2 regions of the Aneurinibacillus sp. UBA3580 genome follow, and region 1 is predicted to be linked to the other one. Evidence: riboswitches for the same ligand, from Rfam matches in the RefSeq annotation. Region 1 holds a riboswitch; the other holds the start of a gene.
The links. A riboswitch is a leader RNA that binds a small molecule or an ion and turns the genes downstream of it on or off. The one in region 1 is predicted to bind cyclic di-GMP.

Region 1 (9,135 bases):
AAACGGTAATACGTATACAGGCTGTACGGAAACAAAAGCGCGATAGCCGTTATCACACCCGGCGTATAACCCCGGTACAGAATCGCCTGCCCTACATGGGTAAACACATTCACAAATAAAATATGAAGCGCTGCAATATATACCACCAGGAACGACCCGCCATCCGGCAGCGACTGCACCGTAAACAGCGTAATGGCCGACAGCAATAGAAAAATCCAGGCGACCGCAACCGAAAACTGGGCCGTCTTGATGGGAAACCGTCTTTCAAAGAAACCATGAAACGACTGCAGGCGGGCAGGGAGGAGATTGTACATCGTCGCTTTATTCTTATTCAGCCAGCTCTCTACAGTGAAAATCTCTTCAAAATCATGCAGCATAAAAATAATAGGGAACAACCAGATTACCGTACCAATTTCTAGGGATTGATTTAACCATTCAACCATTTCGATCCTCCTCCATATAACTAACTTAAAAGTTATATAACTTTTAAATTAGTTATATGTTAATCGATCAGGTTTTGTCAATAAAAACAAAACCCGAAAGCAGCACAGTAGGCCGAGTTTCGAGTTTTGATCTATCCATATTACAGTTCTAAAATGATCCGCTTCTTTTGCAGCTCCCCCAACGCATTTTTCGCTTCCGCCGCCGCATGCGCATCTCCTTTTTCTTGTGCCGCCAGCAGTGCATCCAGCGCCTGGTCCGTCTGAATGTCAAACAGGATTTTCTCCCCCGAATAAATCGCCATACCGACTCCTCCCCGCCGAAAGGTATATACGGTAACCGATGCCGTTTTGTCTTATATGATTATGCATATGAACCGTATGGTATGATGAAAGAGAATCCTAACGAACACTGCAAAAGATACAGGAAAGGCGTGATACGATGGATTTGGGTTTACGGGATAAAATCGTGCTGGTGACCGGTGGCTCCAAAGGAATCGGTCGGGCGATCGCTGAAGCGTTTCATAAGGAAGGCGCAAAAGTCGCCATTACGGCACGGAGTGAAAAAGAATTAAAAGAGGCAGCATCCGAAATAAAAGACGCTCTTGTACTGCCTGCTGACCTGACAGATCCGAAAGCGCGGAAATCCGTAATGGAGCAAGTGATAGAGCATTATAGTACCATAGACATTCTCGTTAATAATGTAGGCGGAAGCAATGGAGGAGCCATCCAGGAAACGGATGTCGAATTATTTGAAGCCGCGATGAACCTCAACTTCTATTCTGCGGTTGATTTAAGCAAGCGGGCTGTTTCCGTTATGAAGGAAAAAGGAGCGGGATGTATTATAAATATAAGCTCGATCTATGGTCGGGAATCGGGTGGCAAACCGACCTACAACGCAGCAAAAGCGGCCATGATTAGCTTTACGAAAGCGCTGGCGAACGAGGTAATCCCGTTCGGCATTCGAGTCAACGGCATTGCGCCCGGCGCGATTCTCCATCCAACCGGCAATTGGCAGAAGCGGCTCAAAGAGAATCCCGAGAAAATTCAGCGGTTTGTAAAAAGCGAAATTCCGGCCGGCCGTTTCGGAACAGTAGAAGAGATTGCCAATGTGGCGCTGTTTCTGGCGTCGGAAAAAGCGTCCTGGGTGGTCGGCGCCACACTCAATGTGGACGGCGGACAATCCCGCAGCAACTTCTAGCCGATGACAGAGGAAGGGTGACTGACTTTTACGGTACGAAGGAAAAGAGAGGGAAGAACGAAGGGATGATTTCAATATAGAAAAAGGCGAAGGCCTTTTTCTTCCCCGGATCTTCTTTCTTCTCCTCCTTCTTTTCTCATGATTTTCATAGAAAAAAATTGTCCTCTCCCTTTTGGTAGAGGACAGCTTGATTGTATATTTACTTCAGAATGCGTATGGCGTCGCCTTCCCTTAATTGATAGGTTCCATGCGGATGCACGACTTCGCCGCTGCCCTGGTAGATGCCTTGCAGCCATCCGTGCTCCGGATGCTTAATCTTAAGCGCTTTACCCACTACAAGGGAAACAACCTCATTATTTTCGAGAGACAATTTACCGCTTCCGTCGATGATTCGATATGTGCCTTGAATGCTATCCATACTCATCCCCCTGTCCACGAATTAAATCATTTATTTATAAAGTATGTGAGAAAAGCTGTTGTCGAGTTGCATACCGGTAATTTCCAGATTTTTTCCATACAGGTAAACCGTATGGAAAATTATGTTCTTAATATTTAAATTATATCGCATTAGCCATAAAAAGACAAATACTCTTACATACCCACGCGGTTAAGCACAGTGCTGTTCGTTCACTTGCCCAAAACGGCGCTGTATACGCAGCAAGCGCGCCGAAAGGCCGATAGCCCCAAACAGCAGGCCCGTAATTAGGCCAATCCAGTAGCCAAACGCGCCAAGCGATGTATAGTTAGCGGTCATATATCCGATCGGCAACCCAATAATCCAGTAGGACACAAGCGCAATAATAAATACGATATTGACGTTTTTGTATCCGCGTAATATCCCTTGAATCGGCGCAGCAACAGCATCAGATAACTGAAAGAAGATTGCGTATATCAAGAAGTGCCGGGTTAGTTGCAACACGGTTGTATCAGTTGTGTATAACGCTGCTACCTGTTCACTAAAGAAGAATAAGAAGCATGCGCATAACAATGCCATACTTACCGCCATGCCAATGCCAAGATAGCTATACTGCTTTGCATCTTTGAACCGCTGTGCCCCTACTTCGAATCCGACTGCAATCGTAAGCGCCATGGCAATGCTCATTGGTACCATATACAAAAGCGATGCGAAGTTGAGCGCCGCCTGGTGTGCAGCGATTGTTGCCGTACTGAATTCGCTCATTAGGAGGGTCACCGCTGCGAAAATACTCGTTTCAAAGAAGACAGAAAAGCCAATGGGTACCCCGATTTTCAGTTGTTCTTTCCACGCCGCGAGCGAAGGGCGATACAGCTGGCGGAATATCCGGTAGCCCGAAAACGGTTGTACTCGGTGGATAACATATATACTTAACAGTGCGATACACCAATATGTCACAGCCGATGCGTACCCTGCCCCTACCCCACCTAATTGTGGGAAGCCAAATTTACCGTAAATCAGTATGTAATTCAGGATCACGTTCAATGGCAGAGAAACGAGCGTAATTACCATGGTCACTTTTGTGTAGCCGAGAGCATCAATGAAACACCGAAGCACCGTGGAGATAAAAAGCGGAGCAATTCCGATTCCAATGGCGAGAAGAAAGCGGTATGCAATATCGCGTACGGTCGTGTCTAAATCCATTGCGTTTAAAATAGGAGAAAGCACCAGGCCGCCACCAACCATGACAAGTACGGCAAGCACGAGTGACAAATAGACACCCTGCAAAACGGTAAATGGTATTTGCTCCTTTTTCTCTGCGCCTAAAAGCTGTGCAATCATTGGGGTTACAGCCATCATAATTCCGTTTAATCCTGTAAAAACAGGCATCCAGATGCTAGAACCGATGGCCACGCCAGCCAAATCGCTTGGACTGGCATGCCCTGACATAATGGTATCAAAGAAATTCATCGCATACAGTGTAAGCTGGGTAACAAGGATCGGCAATAAGATTTCCAGCAACTGACGGTTTTTTTGTTTTAAAGAATATGTCTGTCTCATGTTTCTTCCCCTATTATTAAAAAATCCTTACGAAAAATAATCATAATCATGGCTACCTTATCACATCAGGTAAATATTGTGAATCATTAATTTTGGCTATAAAGAAAAAGAGACGAATAAAAGAATGTGGCTTTTTCGTCTCCAACTTTGTTTCTACATATAAAAACAGGGTCTCGTTTTTTGAAGTAATCGTGGCAAGAAAAAAGCCAGAACACATCAGATATGCATTCTGGCTTTTATGACATCCACTATACTTTAAATTTGTTTAACATATTTTGTAGTTCGTCTGCTTGCTCATGAAGAACGTGTGCAGTTCGCACATTTTCTTCCATAGAAGCTAATTGTTCCTGAGAACTTGCGGCAATTTTCCGGGTGTGATCCAGAGACTCGCTCGCAATTTGCGACGTTTCCTCGGCTGCTGCCGAGATTTGCTGTGCGTTTGCTGATACTTCCTCGGTGACGGCGGAAATCATCTGAATTTTTTCAGAAACATCTTGAATCAGATGGAGAATGCTTTCAAATGATTGTCCCGCCTGAGATACCATATCGGAACCAGCCTGCACTTCGCCGGTCATTTGATTCATGGCTTCTACTGATTTGATGGAGTCTTCCCGAATCGCTTGCAGTGAACTTGTAATTTCACTTGCGGAATTTGCCGACTGCTCAGCCAGTTTACGTACTTCATCAGCCACCACAGCAAATCCGCGGCCGTATTCTCCTGCACGGGCAGCTTCGATGGCGGCGTTTAAAGCTAGCAAGTTAATTTGACTCGAAATATCTGTTATCAATTCTACAACATGACCAATTTCGTTCGTCCGTTCATTCGTTTTTCTAACAAGCATCGTAGAATGAGATAGCGAATTGGAAATGGAACGCATCTGTGCAATCGCCTGTTGAATACGGCGGTTCCCTTCGTTTGCTTCTTGTGATGCTTCCAATGATTCTTCCGAAATGGCCAGTGACGATTCGGTGATATGTTGAATGCCGGAGGCGATTTCTTCCATTGCTTTCGCATTTTCCTCTGCGGCTTGCGCCATTGTTTCGCTTCCAGATGCGATTTCCTGGGTAGCGGCTACCATTTGATGAATCATCTCGCTTGTCAATTGCGAGCTTTTCGATAATTGTTCGGATGAAGTAAGTATATGATTGGATGTCGCTGCTACCTTCTGCATCATATCTTTTAATTGCAGTTGCATTTGATTGAAGCTTGCAGCAAGCATGCCGATTTCATCCTGGCCTGGCACGGAAATTTCCTCGCGTAAATCGCCTTCTGCTACTTTTTTTGTATGATCTGCCAAAAGCAGAATCGGTTTTGAGATTCGGCGGGCAACGACATAACCGACAGCACAACCTAACACAATAAGTACCAGGGTAGCAATCATGCTGACAATAATAATATATCGGTTAAGTTCAGATACAAACTTTGCATCCATGTCGATGCCGAGAATCGTATTAGTGCCACTAAGCCGAATAAATGCGGATTTATGCACTCCGTAGCTATCCTTGTAAATGTCACTTACTTGTGATGTACCGTCGAAAGCTCTTAGCATTTCTTCTGTAAACGGATAGTCGTTATTACGTTGTTCTGCTGCTTCGCTCAGTGCTACGATATAGGTTTTATCTTTTTTACCGAGCACATATGCGTTTTCTACGCCCATTTGCTGTTTTTGTTCATTTAAAAACGTCAACAGAGTATTATACGCACTATCGGAGCCGCTGTCTGCTTGATTGACCACGTTTTTATCAATCATACGCCCCAGTACTCGAATGTTTGTTTTAAGCGTACTTTCAAATTGAGGAAGCACATACTCATTCACAATTCCCGTTGAAATCTTGTACGAAATAAAGCTGAATATAATCGATAAGCCCAGGATACATAGCGCAAAAGAAACGGTGATTTTTTTGCTAATCGAATGACTTATCTTAAACATGCACTGTTTCCACCTTCCGCTGTGCTTCCGTTTGCGTTACCTGTTCCAACAGGAAAGATATGATGTCATCAAGCGTATCGACCGTTGTATACGGGGAAATAGAGAAAAACTTGACGGCGTAAACCGGAATCCGTTCTGCGGAATCCTGCGCATCAATCAGGCACTGTCTTGTCGTGTCACCGAAAAAGACGCGTTCACGCTGTTTACCCAGTTGCTCGAAAATTGGATAGTTCCACTCGTTGTTGTTTACGATGCGTGTGCTTGGTAGACGACCTGCCTGTTCTTCCTGCCATTCCGGCTGACCTGGATAAAAGCGGAACGTCGTAATCGGACCTGGGTTGTTTTCGTTCGTAATCGCCACATTCGGGAAGACGGATAGAAGCTTTTCACGGAATGCCATATTAACGCGTACATAATTGGCCAGGATTTGTTGGTAGCCCTCCACTCCAAACGCGAGCAATGCGGCATATATCGCAATGGAACTTGCCATGCGTGAGCACTCAAGTGTATAACTTGTATGGTAGCTGCCGTATCCACGGTTGCCGACATACGGTGTTTCGAATTCATGCAAATCAAGCAATCCGATATCTTTTCCGTTTTTTACAAGAAATAGGCTTGTTAAGTACGGCGTTTGGCCAAGTTTTTGGAAATCAAAGCACAGGCTATCCGCCAGATGCAAATGCCGCATTTTTTCACGAATCTCCAGTAGCTTCTCACATAATGGTGCTTCGAAATTCAGCGGATTGCGGTCAAAATCATACTGGTTGAATAAGCAGTAAAATCCGCCGAGTGCAGAGTCTGCATGGATATGAACAGAAGAAAGTCCATATTGTTTTGTCACGTCATCTGCTGTTTGCTTGATTGTCTGAACATCATCAATACCGAATGAATCGGTGGCACCTGTCGTAGCTACAATATAAATCGGAATCCCGCCATCCTTGATTACGCGCTCCATTTTTACCCGCAAATCCTTTACATCCATCGCATGTGTGGTAGGGTCAGTTTTAACCGTAATTAAATGGTTGCTGCCGATGCCAGTTGCTTCCATCGATTTGAGCAGGCTGTAGTGTGCGTTTTCGGAAGCGAAGCAATACAAGTTATTCGGCACTCCTTCTTCTTTGGCACGCGGGAATTGCTTGGCGATAGCAAGGCGCAATCCGGAAAATACAGCCCCTTGTCCACCCCATGTCGTATAGCCCCACGAGTGTTTGACATCGTAGCCCACAAGCTTCGTCATCATCGCGATGACTTTCACTTCCGCTTCCGCTCCTGCCGGACCGTATACATCCCACAGATTGTTGCCATTTAACAATGTCGTTAGCAACGCTCCGATAATGCCAGGAATACTAGCCATTGGCAGGACGTTTGTAACAAAGTTTCGTGTATGGTATGGATGTCCTTCCGCAAGTTTAAGAAGTTCCTGTAACACTTCCTGCATACTTGTACCACGTTGAGGCGCTTGTGCAGAATCCATAATCTCTTTGTAGAATTCCCCTGTTCTTTCGCGCATTGGACCGAGTGTAGAAAGGTTTGGATCTTTTAGTGCGTCGAATTCCTTAACCAATGTTTCAATTAGTTGTAATAGTTCTTGTTGTCTTTGTTTGTTTCCATCTTCACTAGGAAATAAGGATTGCACTTCTACCATGTTCATGCTGTCCACTCCATTCTTTTATTCTTTATGTTTTCATGCAAAAAGAAAAGACTATCCTCTATTCGGAATAGCCTGGGTCCTAAGCTTTTTGTGTTCACTTCTATATATATGAAAGTCTGCATGAAAAAATCTGCTAGTTTTACAGACATAGAAGTAAGCGCTGTGGCTTCGGCAACCGGCTGTCATAGTTATTAGAAACCTTAGACCCATGGCTTTGCGTCCCTATTTTTCAATAGGTTTGCCTTTATCGAATATATGAATATGAATATAGATATAGATAACTAGGAACTTTTCATCAGAAATATTTTACCAATAAATATAACAATTTCAACCATAAACATCATTGCTGTATTTTTAAAAATATTGAAAATGATTTACAGTATAAAAATTGACTGAATGTATTCTGATTTATGATGAAAGGAAATTTTAGAATCAATTCAACCGTTTGATTGGCAAAAAATCCGCGAAATTATATCTTATTTCCCCAATAGATACTTCTCAGGCAACTGTTATATGTATTATGATTGTATATAGAACAGTTATAACACTTATAGGAGATCACAGATATGCAAATAGAAATCAATCGACATCTCCACGTTCCGCTGGCCAAGCAGATTTATCAGGCGATTGTTGACCGCATTCAATCTGATTTATTGGAAGATGGTGCTCCCCTCCCTTCCGTACGGAGTTTATCCAAGCAAATCAATGTAAGCTTAATGACCGTGGTTCAAGCATATAACACTTTAGAAGAAGACGGATTTATCGTTCGGATTCAAGGGAAAGGAACATTCATCCGCAAAAAAGAAGAAAAATCCTTCGTAAAGCGAGAATCTCCGTTCGACTGGCAGCTTTCCGTACCTGATTATTTGCCGCGTGCGCAATTTTCCCGCTACCATCAGATTTCCGCGCGTTTTGAATTTTTCTCCTCTACGATTGATCCGGGGCTTCTGCCGAATCGCTATCTGGAACAGGAAATTCAGCGGATTTTAGCCCAGGAGCCGCGCATTCTTTCTACTTACGGAGAGGTGCAGGGAGATGCGGCGCTAAGACAAGCATTGTCTGGGTATTTGCGTGGCAAGAAAATCGAGTGTGCGCCTGAGGAAATTCTGATTACGAACGGAACTCAACAAGGCATCGATTTGGTTGCGCGCACATTTATTGGACCAGGAGATATTGTGGTGACAGAAGCGCCTACATACCCTGCGGCAATCGATGTGTTTCGTTCCCGCGGCGCTACCATCCTACCCGTTCCTGTGGATGAACAGGGCATGCGGGTAGACATGCTGGGAGCGCTGTGCGAGAAATACAAACCGAAACTGATCTATACGATGCCTACGTTCCATAGCCCGACCGGTACGGTAATGAGCACACAGCGGAGGCGTCAACTTCTTGATATTGCGCATGATATGCAATGCCTGATTCTTGAAGACGATCCGTGGAGCGAGATTTATTTCGAAAAACAGCCGCCGCCGTCTTTAAAAAGCATGGACCCGCTTGGCCATGTTATCTATCTGAAAGGCTTAAGCAAAATTCTCGCTCCCGGCTGCCGGATCGGTGTGCTGGCGGCAGCAGGCACAATTTTCCATCGATTGGTTGCTGCCAAAGGCAATACGGATCTGGGCAGTCCGCTGCTGACACAAAAAGCAATCCTTCCCCTGCTCAACTCGGAGCGGATGCGCAATCATGTCAAAAAACTGCGCATCGCCCTTAAGCTAAGACGAGATATGATGACAGATTTGTTTGCGGAACTCATGCCGTCCGGCGTGAGCTGGATTACGCCTCAGGGCGGAGTGAATTTGTGGCTGGCTCTGCCGCCGCAGGTGGATACGGAAGATTTTCTCATCTATGCGCGGAACCACCAGATTACGTTTCTGCCGGGCGCGGCGTGCTATCCAATCGAATCCAAGCATCATTTTCTGCGGGTCAGCTTCTCATAT
Region 2 (9,135 bases), on a different contig from region 1:
CCTTGCGTAGCGCACGCAGTCGCCATCGAACAATAATCATGCGAATAAGGAGGTATATGCGATGATATTTTTCTGGGCTTTCGTAGTAGGCGGCATGATCTGTGTCATTGGACAGTTGCTGATGGATGTCGGAAAGCTGACACCTGCCCATACAATGTCTACCCTCGTGGTTGCTGGTGCCATTCTTGACGGATTTGGTTGGTATGAACCGCTCATTAAATTTGCCGGCGCAGGGGCGACCGTACCGATTACCAGTTTTGGCAACGCGCTTGTCCACGGTGCCATACAGGAGATGCAAACCGATGGTCTAGTGGGGATTATTACCGGAATTTTTGAGGTTACAAGCGCAGGGATTTCGGCCGCAATTATTTTCGGATTTTTAGGCGCTTTGGTGTTTAAACCAAGAGGATGAGCACATACTACTTGTTGTGGAGGTGAGAGTCATGACAGTATCAGCACAAGTAAAGCAGGCACTAGCAAGCTTGAAAAGCGCGCAGGCAAGCCTGGAAACTTTCGCGTTAAGCACGCAAAATCAACAGGCAAAGCAGCTTTTCACTCAGAACGCTCAGCAAACACAAGCCATTATCGATGCGCTGGAGCCACGTATCCAGCAGCTGGAACAAGAAGAGCCCCAATATAAAGGGTTCTAAGCATGAGACAGCAGGGTGAGTCAGCGGCTCACCCTCGTTACATTCTGACGAGGTGAAGGACGATGGACGTTATCCAAATCGCGCTGCGTGCTTTTTTCGCCCTTGTGACCCTATTTGTCATTACCCGGTTAAGCGGCAAGAAACAGTTGGCGCAGCTAACATTTTTCGAATACATAGTCGGCATTACTATCGGTGATATTGCCGCATTTATCGCAACGGACATTGAAAACAATCTGGTTCATGGCTACACAAGCTTGATTGTCTTTGCGGCCATTCCGTTTCTTATTGATTATCTTTCATTAAAAAGCAAATTTGTTCGCGACCTGTTTGAAGGCAAAGGCACTGTGCTCATTAAAAAAGGAAAGATTTTGGAAGACAACATGAAGAAGGAACACATTAGTACGGATGAGCTCCTTGAGCAGTTGCGCCTAAAAGGAGTATTCAAAGTGGCCGACGTAGAATTCGCCATGCTGGAGACAAGCGGCCATCTCAGCGTGATGGCGAAAAAACAAGCGCAGGCGGCCACAATAAAAGATCTGCAGCTAAACCTGCCTGAGGAACAAGAGCCGGAAACCGTCATCATGGATGGGAAGATTATGCTTGACCCGCTCCGTGCAAGCGGCCGGAACACCGACTGGCTGAATACCGAACTGGAGAAAGCGGGCGTGAAACTGGACAACGTGTTCATGGGTCAAGTCGATGCCTCGGGGCAATTGTATCTTGATCTGTACAACGACCAGCTCCAAATGCCCCAGCCAAGCCAAAATCAATTGCTTCTCGCTTCCTTGAAAAAATCCCAAGCCGATTTTGAAATGTTCGCTCTGGAAACCAAGAATCCGGAAACAAAAAAAGTCTATACCAAAGCAGCCGAAAAGCTGCAAAGCACCATTGATCAACTCAGCCCTTATCTCCGCTGACAAAAACCCTCGCCTTTCACACGAAAAGCGAGGGTATGCTCTTACTATGCCTGTGTATCGGAAGAATTTTTCCAGTCCAACGCCAGCTTCCCGTCTTTATAATCTACAGTCAGCATGGAGCCATCCATAACTTTACCACCGATCAGCGTTCTGGCGATGAGCGTTTCCAGATGACGCTGTAAAAATCTGCGAAGCGGGCGTGCACCATAGACCGGATCATAGCCTTCCCTGGCGATATACGCTTTTGCCTCATCGGTCAATTCAAGTCCAATATTGCGTTCGGACAGACGCTTTTTCAAATCGATAATCAGCAGCTCAACAATCTCGCCGATTTCGGCCGGGGTCAGCGGCTTAAACAGCACGATCTCATCTACCCTGTTTAAGAACTCAGGCCTGAAATTCATCTGCAATTCACTCATAACCTGATCGCGGACAGCGTCTTTAATCTCGCCATTCTCCGTAATTCCATCGAGCAGAAAGGCTGACCCGATATTGGACGTCATAATAATAACCGTGTTCTTAAAGTCGATCGTCCGTCCCTGCGAATCGGTAATCCGACCATCATCGAGCACCTGCAGCAGCACGTTGAACACATCGTGATGCGCTTTCTCGATTTCGTCAAACAAAATAACCGAATATGGTTTGCGCCGTACCGCTTCGGTAAGCTGGCCGCCCTCCTCGAATCCGACATAGCCAGGCGGCGCGCCGATCAGACGGGACACGCTATGCTTTTCCATGTATTCGCTCATATCAATGCGTACAATATTCTCTTCCGTATCAAACAGCGTCTCAGCCAGTGTCTTGGCGAGCTCCGTTTTCCCGACGCCGGTCGGACCAAGGAAGATGAATGAACCGATGGGACGTCTGGGGTCCTTGATTCCGGCGCGCGCCCGGATAATCGCATCCGCTACGCTGTTTACCGCCTCATCCTGACCGATGACCCGCTCGTGCAAAATTCGATCCAGCTTCAACAGCTTCTCCCGCTCTCCTTCCACCAATCGGGAAAGCGGAATACCGGTCCACCGCGAGATGATGCGAGTAATTTCATCTTCCGTTACCTCTTCGCGCAGCAAAGCCTCTTCACCTTTACGGGCCGATTGTTTCTCTTCTTCGATTTGCAGCTTCTTCTCCGCTTCCGGCAGTCTGCCGTATTTAAGCTCTGCCGCTTTGTTCAAGTCGTACTCCCGCTCTGCCCGGGCAATCGCCAGATGAATTTGCTCTATCTCTTCCCGAAGTTTCTGGATGTTCTGCAGCGCCTGCTTCTCTCCCTCCCACTGCGCCTTCATCGTCGCAAAGCGTTCACGGCGCTCGGCCAGCTCTTTCTGCAGCTGCTCGAGACGCTCGCGGCTCGCGGGGTCTGTCTCTTTCTTCAATGCCGCTTCTTCGATTTCAAGCTGCATGACGCGACGAGCTACCTCGTCAAGCTCTGCCGGCATCGAGTCAATCTCCGTACGAATCATCGCACACGCCTCGTCCACCAAATCAATGGCTTTGTCCGGCAGAAAACGGTCCGTAATGTAACGATGCGAGAGCACCGCCGCCGTGACAAGCGCATTGTCGTGGATTTTTACGCCGTGGAACACTTCGAAGCGCTCACGCAGGCCGCGCAGAATAGAAATCGTATCTTCCACCGTCGGTTCATCGGCCATAACCGTCTGGAACCGGCGCTCAAGCGCTGCGTCTTTCTCAATATATTTGCGGTATTCATCCAGCGTCGTAGCACCAATGCAATGCAGCTCACCGCGCGCCAGCATGGGCTTGAGCAGATTGCCCGCATCCATTGCGCCCTCTGTCCTGCCAGCGCCGACAATCGTATGAATCTCATCAATGAACAGCAGGATTCTCCCTTCACTGCGCTTAATCTCCTGCAGGACCGCTTTCAGACGTTCTTCGAATTCACCGCGGTATTTGGCTCCTGCGATTAACGCTCCCATATCGAGCGCAAAAATGCGCTTATCACGCAGGCCTTCCGGTACATCCCCTCGTACAATCCGGTGAGCTAATCCTTCAACAATTGCCGTTTTTCCGACGCCCGGCTCACCAATAAGCACCGGATTGTTTTTCGTTTTGCGGGACAATATACGGATAACGTGGCGAATCTCCGCATCGCGGCCAATGACCGGGTCCAGCTTGTTGCTGCGTGCTTCTTCCACAAGATCGTGGCCGTATTTCTCCAGTGCTTCATAGGTCACTTCCGGTGTGGCACTTGTTACGCGCTGATTGCCCCGCACCTCATTTACCGCCGCAAGGAACGCCTTTCGGGTAATGCCATAGCTTGCAAATAGATTGCGCAGCGTTGTTGTTTTCTGTACTTCTTCCAGAATTCCCAGGAAAAGATGTTCGATAGAGATATATTCATCCTGCATCGCTTTCGCTTCGTCTTCGGCTTTCAGCAAAATATTGTTTACGCCGGAGCTGATATAGATTTTGCCCGCTTCCCGGCCCGGACCGGATACGCGCGGTTTTTGCTCCAGTCTTTTTTCGATCTCCCGGGTAAGATTTTCGGGAGATATGTTCATTTTATGCAGCAGGCGCGGCAGCAATCCTTCGTGCTGCGTCAGCAATGCCAGCAGCAGGTGTTCCGTCTCCACTTCCGGATTGCCATACCGGAGCGCTTTCGTCTCCGCCTGCTGAATCGCCTCCAGCGATTTTTGTGTAAAACGATTCATATCCATATCACTTGCGCCTCCTTCTTCGCTTATCATTTCCACAACATGGGATGTACAACACCCTTATTATAACCTTTCCTTCTGGGGGAAAAATACAGGGACTCTAGTTTTATGAAAAGCGGGGAATGGAGGAAAGTCATCGCATTACGATCCAGCGGTCTCCTTCTAACTTGGCAGGCGAGTTAATGTAAATTATTCCATAAATCATACTTTACTTATATGGATTTATGTATTATTATAAGTACTAACAACCATCACCCAACCTTCTTAAGACTCTCCACTCGTTTAGCACCTTTTATAAGGTGCTCTTTTTACTTTACACTTCTTCCTATTCCATTTCTTCTGCTCCCATCACAGCATGGCAGATGGGCAAAAAAGCCGCCTGCTGACGACTTGTGCTGTTTTATATGTTTTCCTTTCATTAAACAGAGTTACATATTAGAAAATGACGAACGATTCTTGTTTAATCGCTTCCTTTATCAGGGTAAAATAATGAAGGAATCCTCGTAGCTATCTCCTATTTTATCCTTTCAAAAATACAACATCATCTTTAGGAGACGTTGTCTGTCTTCAATTGAAAAATGTATTAAGGAATAAAAAACAAAGGGAAAAGCATACTAAGCATACAATTTTTTTGAAAATGAGGGTAGACAATGAGAAAAATAACTTGTATTGTTCTATTCTTTTTCCTTGCATGGGGAGTAGGCTGTGTGATAATGAAGAAACCGTCATGTAATCCTTTGTTCGCATTTGCCAAACAGGTACCTGTTTCTCTTTCAAGTTTGCAGTCATATCCTGGCAATATGGTCTTTTCCGGTTCACGGGCAAAACGTCAAATAGCCCTTACGTTCGATGACGGTCCGGATTTGTTGTTTACCCCGCAAATCCTCAATGTATTGAAAGCACATCATGTCCATGCCACTTTCTTTCTAATGGCTGAAAGAGCACAAAAATATCCTCAAATCGTACGTCGCATTAAAAATGAAGGACATGCAGTTGGCGGGCATACCTATTCCCATCTCAATCTTTTAAAAGCGAAAAGCGATCGGTTTGAATGGGAAATGAAAAAAAGTGAAGAAGTCCTTCGACCTCTCCTTGGTTATAATCCACGGCTATTCCGGCCACCCTATGGAGCAGCGACAAAGCAGCAACTCAAGTGGTTACATAAACATGGTTATACTGTAGTCCATTGGGATGTTGATTCTTTGGACTGGAAGCAGTTATCTGCCAAACAAATTACGCAGAATATTTTACGACAAGCAAAGCCCGGTTCAATCATTTTACTCCACAGTGCCAGCGGCAAAGGTGGCGATTTAACAGGCACGGTTCAGGCGCTTCCTGGTGTTATTAAGGCATTGAAAGCTGCTCACCTAGAGTTTGTAACAGTTCCAGAAATATTATAGCTCCGTTCCGTTATAAATACCTGTATATGGTTTATATATTTTTCCACTATGTAACCACTCACAACCGAATAGAGGGTTGTAATTTTCCTATCTCACCTCATCTTACCTCTTCTAAAACACTATATATTCCTATATATTGAAATATAGTATGATATTACAAATACAAAAGAGCTACTAGTATTATTTTCACCGATGAACCTCTCCCACCTACGCTAACACTTAGAGGTGGGAGTTTCTTACCAGCCGTATCGTTGATGCTTCTGCGCATAAGAGGGTTTGCCTCCCATACTCGATTACATACCGGAGTCATCTCGACACGTAAGTAAGCAACTTCTGTACCCTTTGATAGATACAGAAGGGTCGGAACAAACCTTCTACTACTTCTCGCTTACGCGATACGTAGATACTTCAGTTTCGTTGGTATATCGAAAGGAAGCATCTCACCATATATGGCTCTACTTAAAATGTTTCGTGCGCCATGAACATCCCGATGTTCACGATATCCGCATGAACACACATAATTTCTGGAAGACACTCTTTGTTTCCTCCTGCAGACAGGGCATGTCTGACTTGTATACGACTCATCCACCTCGTGCATCTTGATTCCGTCTTGTGCCAATTTATATTTGAGATAGTCTTTCACTTTTCCAAATGACCAGTTGGACAATTTCTGAGCCTGCTTTCGGTTTGTTTTCTTTTTCTTGCGGGTATTTCGTTGAACCCCTTCAGGATTTCCCACATACACATCTGAAATCGACTGCTTCACACACCACTTCACAAAGTTCCGTGTCGCCTTGTGCAGCGCATCTTGCAGTTGTTTCTCTGATTTGGAAAGAATATACTGTTTGGCTCGTTGGTATTTTTTCCATTGGCGGGATCCTTTTTTACATTTCGATTGCAGACGTTGGATTTCTGCCAATTTCTTATTCCGCAAACGGTGAAGAGAACGTATTTTTCGACCTGTAACGATCAAGGCCTGTCCATTTTCACAAAAAGCGGAAAGGGTATGGATTTCTCCCATATCAACACCGACGGAATGGCTGGATTGATAGGGCTTGTTTTCTTGCCCATCTTCAAAAGAAACCGCAAGATACAATCCATTGTCGTAACACAGTTCGATTTCCTTGATATTCTCTTGTGGCAGGTTGGACGCATGAACCACAATCGGTTTTTTCCTTTTTCCGTTGTGAACGCCCATGGATAGTTCAATTTTTCCATTTGGGTAAATCTTGAACCCGTCTTTTGCCCATTTGGTGTTGTAATGTTTCTTTTTCTTGTAGGGATAGCGTATAGTTGTCTTTCCTTTTTTGATTGCCTGATGGGAGGAGTCTCTGGCGAAAAGATATTTGTGGCAAACCGCCTGAATGGATTGGCTATGTAGGTGGAATTTCCCTTTTGTTTGTTTCTGAAGCTCGGATTTCGAAATCCATTTTTTATGTTCAAGATGATACTCTTTTGCCAGCCGTAAGCATTCATTCCAAACAAGAGCCGATTCCCGGTTGCAGGCAAACAACCGATCTATATCCGTTTTGGATGCCCGGAAATAGACTTTCTTCGCACGAATCATACGCATCACCTTCTTTCATATGACCCTGATTAGATTAGACTAAGAAAAGTATATCAGGGGATCAAATGTTCTGCAAGAAACAACGTTAGGCTACGCCTAACCGACATTCATCTCCCACTTTCATTGGTGCTAAAAGCACCTTCACATGTAGAAGTGGGAGACTTCTTTCGGAATTATGTTAAAACAACTGGAAAAATAGGAACGTTATATACCGGATTTCATATTAAAAAGCCCGGCCTTGTGCCGGGTCTCTTTCTGTTCTTTAATTTCTATTAACGTTCAAATTGTATTTTCCTTGTTTATACTCACTAATCCATCGATAAATAGTGATACTGCTTAGTTTATGTTTTCTGGCTACATGACTAGGCTTCTCCGCTTCTAGAACTTGTTTTACTACTTTGCGCTTAAACTCAACTGAATACTTCCTTCTCATTCCTATTCTCCTTTCGGTAACCCGGCCGCCATAGCATTTTCTAACACTTTAGGCCCGTGGCTTTGCGTCCTCATCTTTCAATGAGTTTGCCTTTTCGACAAAGATTAGGGTATCAAAAAATACTGAATAAAAAAATACATAGTCACTAAATTTACATTATTTTTACATTCCAAGAGAATATATCTTGATAGCACAGTTTTTATTCAATAGATGCTAAGTTAAGGCGAAAATAAGTTTACGGAGAAATCCCTTGTTGCCAGTCCGCGCATGTCTCGCTTACTTTGTAAGTGAAGGAAATATGACTGGGGACTGGGAACAGCATGCCGTATCGTATGATGTTGTCTTACGATACGAGGACGAGGAAAAAGAAGACTTGAGCCGTATGAGTTGAAAGACTCACGCATGATTCTGAGGAGAGAAAGGGACAGCGATGCCCCCGACTTACCTGACTATTTCTAACGTTAACTTTATAAAGATATGTTTACCCCATGTCTATTTTACTTTATTTCTTTGTGTTTAAAAATTCCCGCATTTTAGTTGTAACTACATTTGTTTTACAATTTCATTTAGATTATTAGTAGATGTAGCAATTGTGCTAACACCATCTGTAATTTCTTTGATGACAGTCACAAGCGACTGCAACTCGTTGTCAATTTGAATACTTCCTTTTTTGATTTGTCCCATGGACTTAATCACCTGATCAAAGAATTGATCTAGCTGGTTGATCCCCTCCACTCCATTGGATACCAAAATATTAGCCTGGGCTACGGATTGGTTGACTCCTGCGATTCCCTTGTTCGTTTCAGAAATGAGTGTACTTACATTATCTAAACTGCTTTTCGTTTGTTCTGCAAGTTTTCTGACTTCATCGGCAACAACAGCAAATCCTCTTCCATATTCTCCAGCCCGTGCTGCTTCAATGGCGGCATTCAGAGCTAAAAGATTGGTTTGATCAGCAATGGAAGAAACGATTCCAGTAACATCTTGAATTTTTGCAGATGTTACTTTGAGCGTTTCAATCTGTTCATTGACTTCATTCATACATATTTCAATCTTTTTCATTGCTTCCATCTGCTCATTCAGACGTTGTTGCGCATCTAAGGATTGTTGCTCCGTTTCTTGTGCAGACATAGAGCCAGCCTGTGCAAAGGATACTACTTGCACGGATTGTGCTGAAACCTGTTGCAAGAAAGCCCTTGCCTGTTCCGCAATGGCAGCAAGCTCCTCTGCTGTCTCACGTACTTCCTTCTGAACTTCCCCTTTTGCCTTTTGGGCTTCTTGCTTGACTCGTTCATTTTCCTTGTCATAGGCCTCCAACACGATAACCTGTTCCAAGGACAGAATCTTACTTACGGCGTTGGAGAACACTGCATATTCTTCTTTACTCGTCGTGTTTGCAAGAACAATCTCATTTAAGCTGTTGGTCAAGTCCGCAAATGCAAGCATATACCACTTCGGTTGCAGTCCAATCCGCACATGTACATGTGCGATAATAT

Region 2: linked by a shared signal. The riboswitch ahead of B2899_RS18470 (transposase) and the one ahead of B2899_RS01555 (pyridoxal phosphate-dependent decarboxylase family protein) in region 1 are both predicted to bind cyclic di-GMP.

The regions. Positions count from the first base shown of each region.
Region 1 is NZ_DFMZ01000008.1:24,838-33,972, reverse strand. It holds gene B2899_RS01585 (HXXEE domain-containing protein) at 1-443, opposite strand, end outside; gene B2899_RS01580 (hypothetical protein) at 584-745, opposite strand; gene B2899_RS01575 (SDR family NAD(P)-dependent oxidoreductase) at 883-1,641, shown strand; gene B2899_RS01570 (hypothetical protein) at 1,841-2,059, opposite strand; gene B2899_RS01565 (MATE family efflux transporter) at 2,249-3,616, opposite strand; gene B2899_RS01560 (methyl-accepting chemotaxis protein) at 3,865-5,547, opposite strand; gene B2899_RS01555 (pyridoxal phosphate-dependent decarboxylase family protein) at 5,540-7,192, opposite strand; cyclic di-GMP riboswitch class I at 7,366-7,451, opposite strand; gene B2899_RS01550 (PLP-dependent aminotransferase family protein) at 7,765-9,135, shown strand, end outside.
Region 2 is NZ_DFMZ01000077.1:17,628-26,762, reverse strand. It holds gene spoVAD (stage V sporulation protein AD) at 1-36, shown strand, start outside; gene spoVAE (stage V sporulation protein AE) at 62-412, shown strand; gene B2899_RS11640 (DUF1657 domain-containing protein) at 444-650, shown strand; gene B2899_RS11635 (DUF421 domain-containing protein) at 713-1,567, shown strand; gene clpB (ATP-dependent chaperone ClpB) at 1,612-4,242, opposite strand; gene B2899_RS11625 (polysaccharide deacetylase family protein) at 4,890-5,639, shown strand; gene B2899_RS11620 (RNA-guided endonuclease InsQ/TnpB family protein) at 6,028-7,152, opposite strand; gene B2899_RS18470 (transposase) at 7,469-7,639, opposite strand; cyclic di-GMP riboswitch class I at 7,652-7,740, opposite strand; gene B2899_RS11615 (globin-coupled sensor protein) at 8,183-9,135, opposite strand, start outside.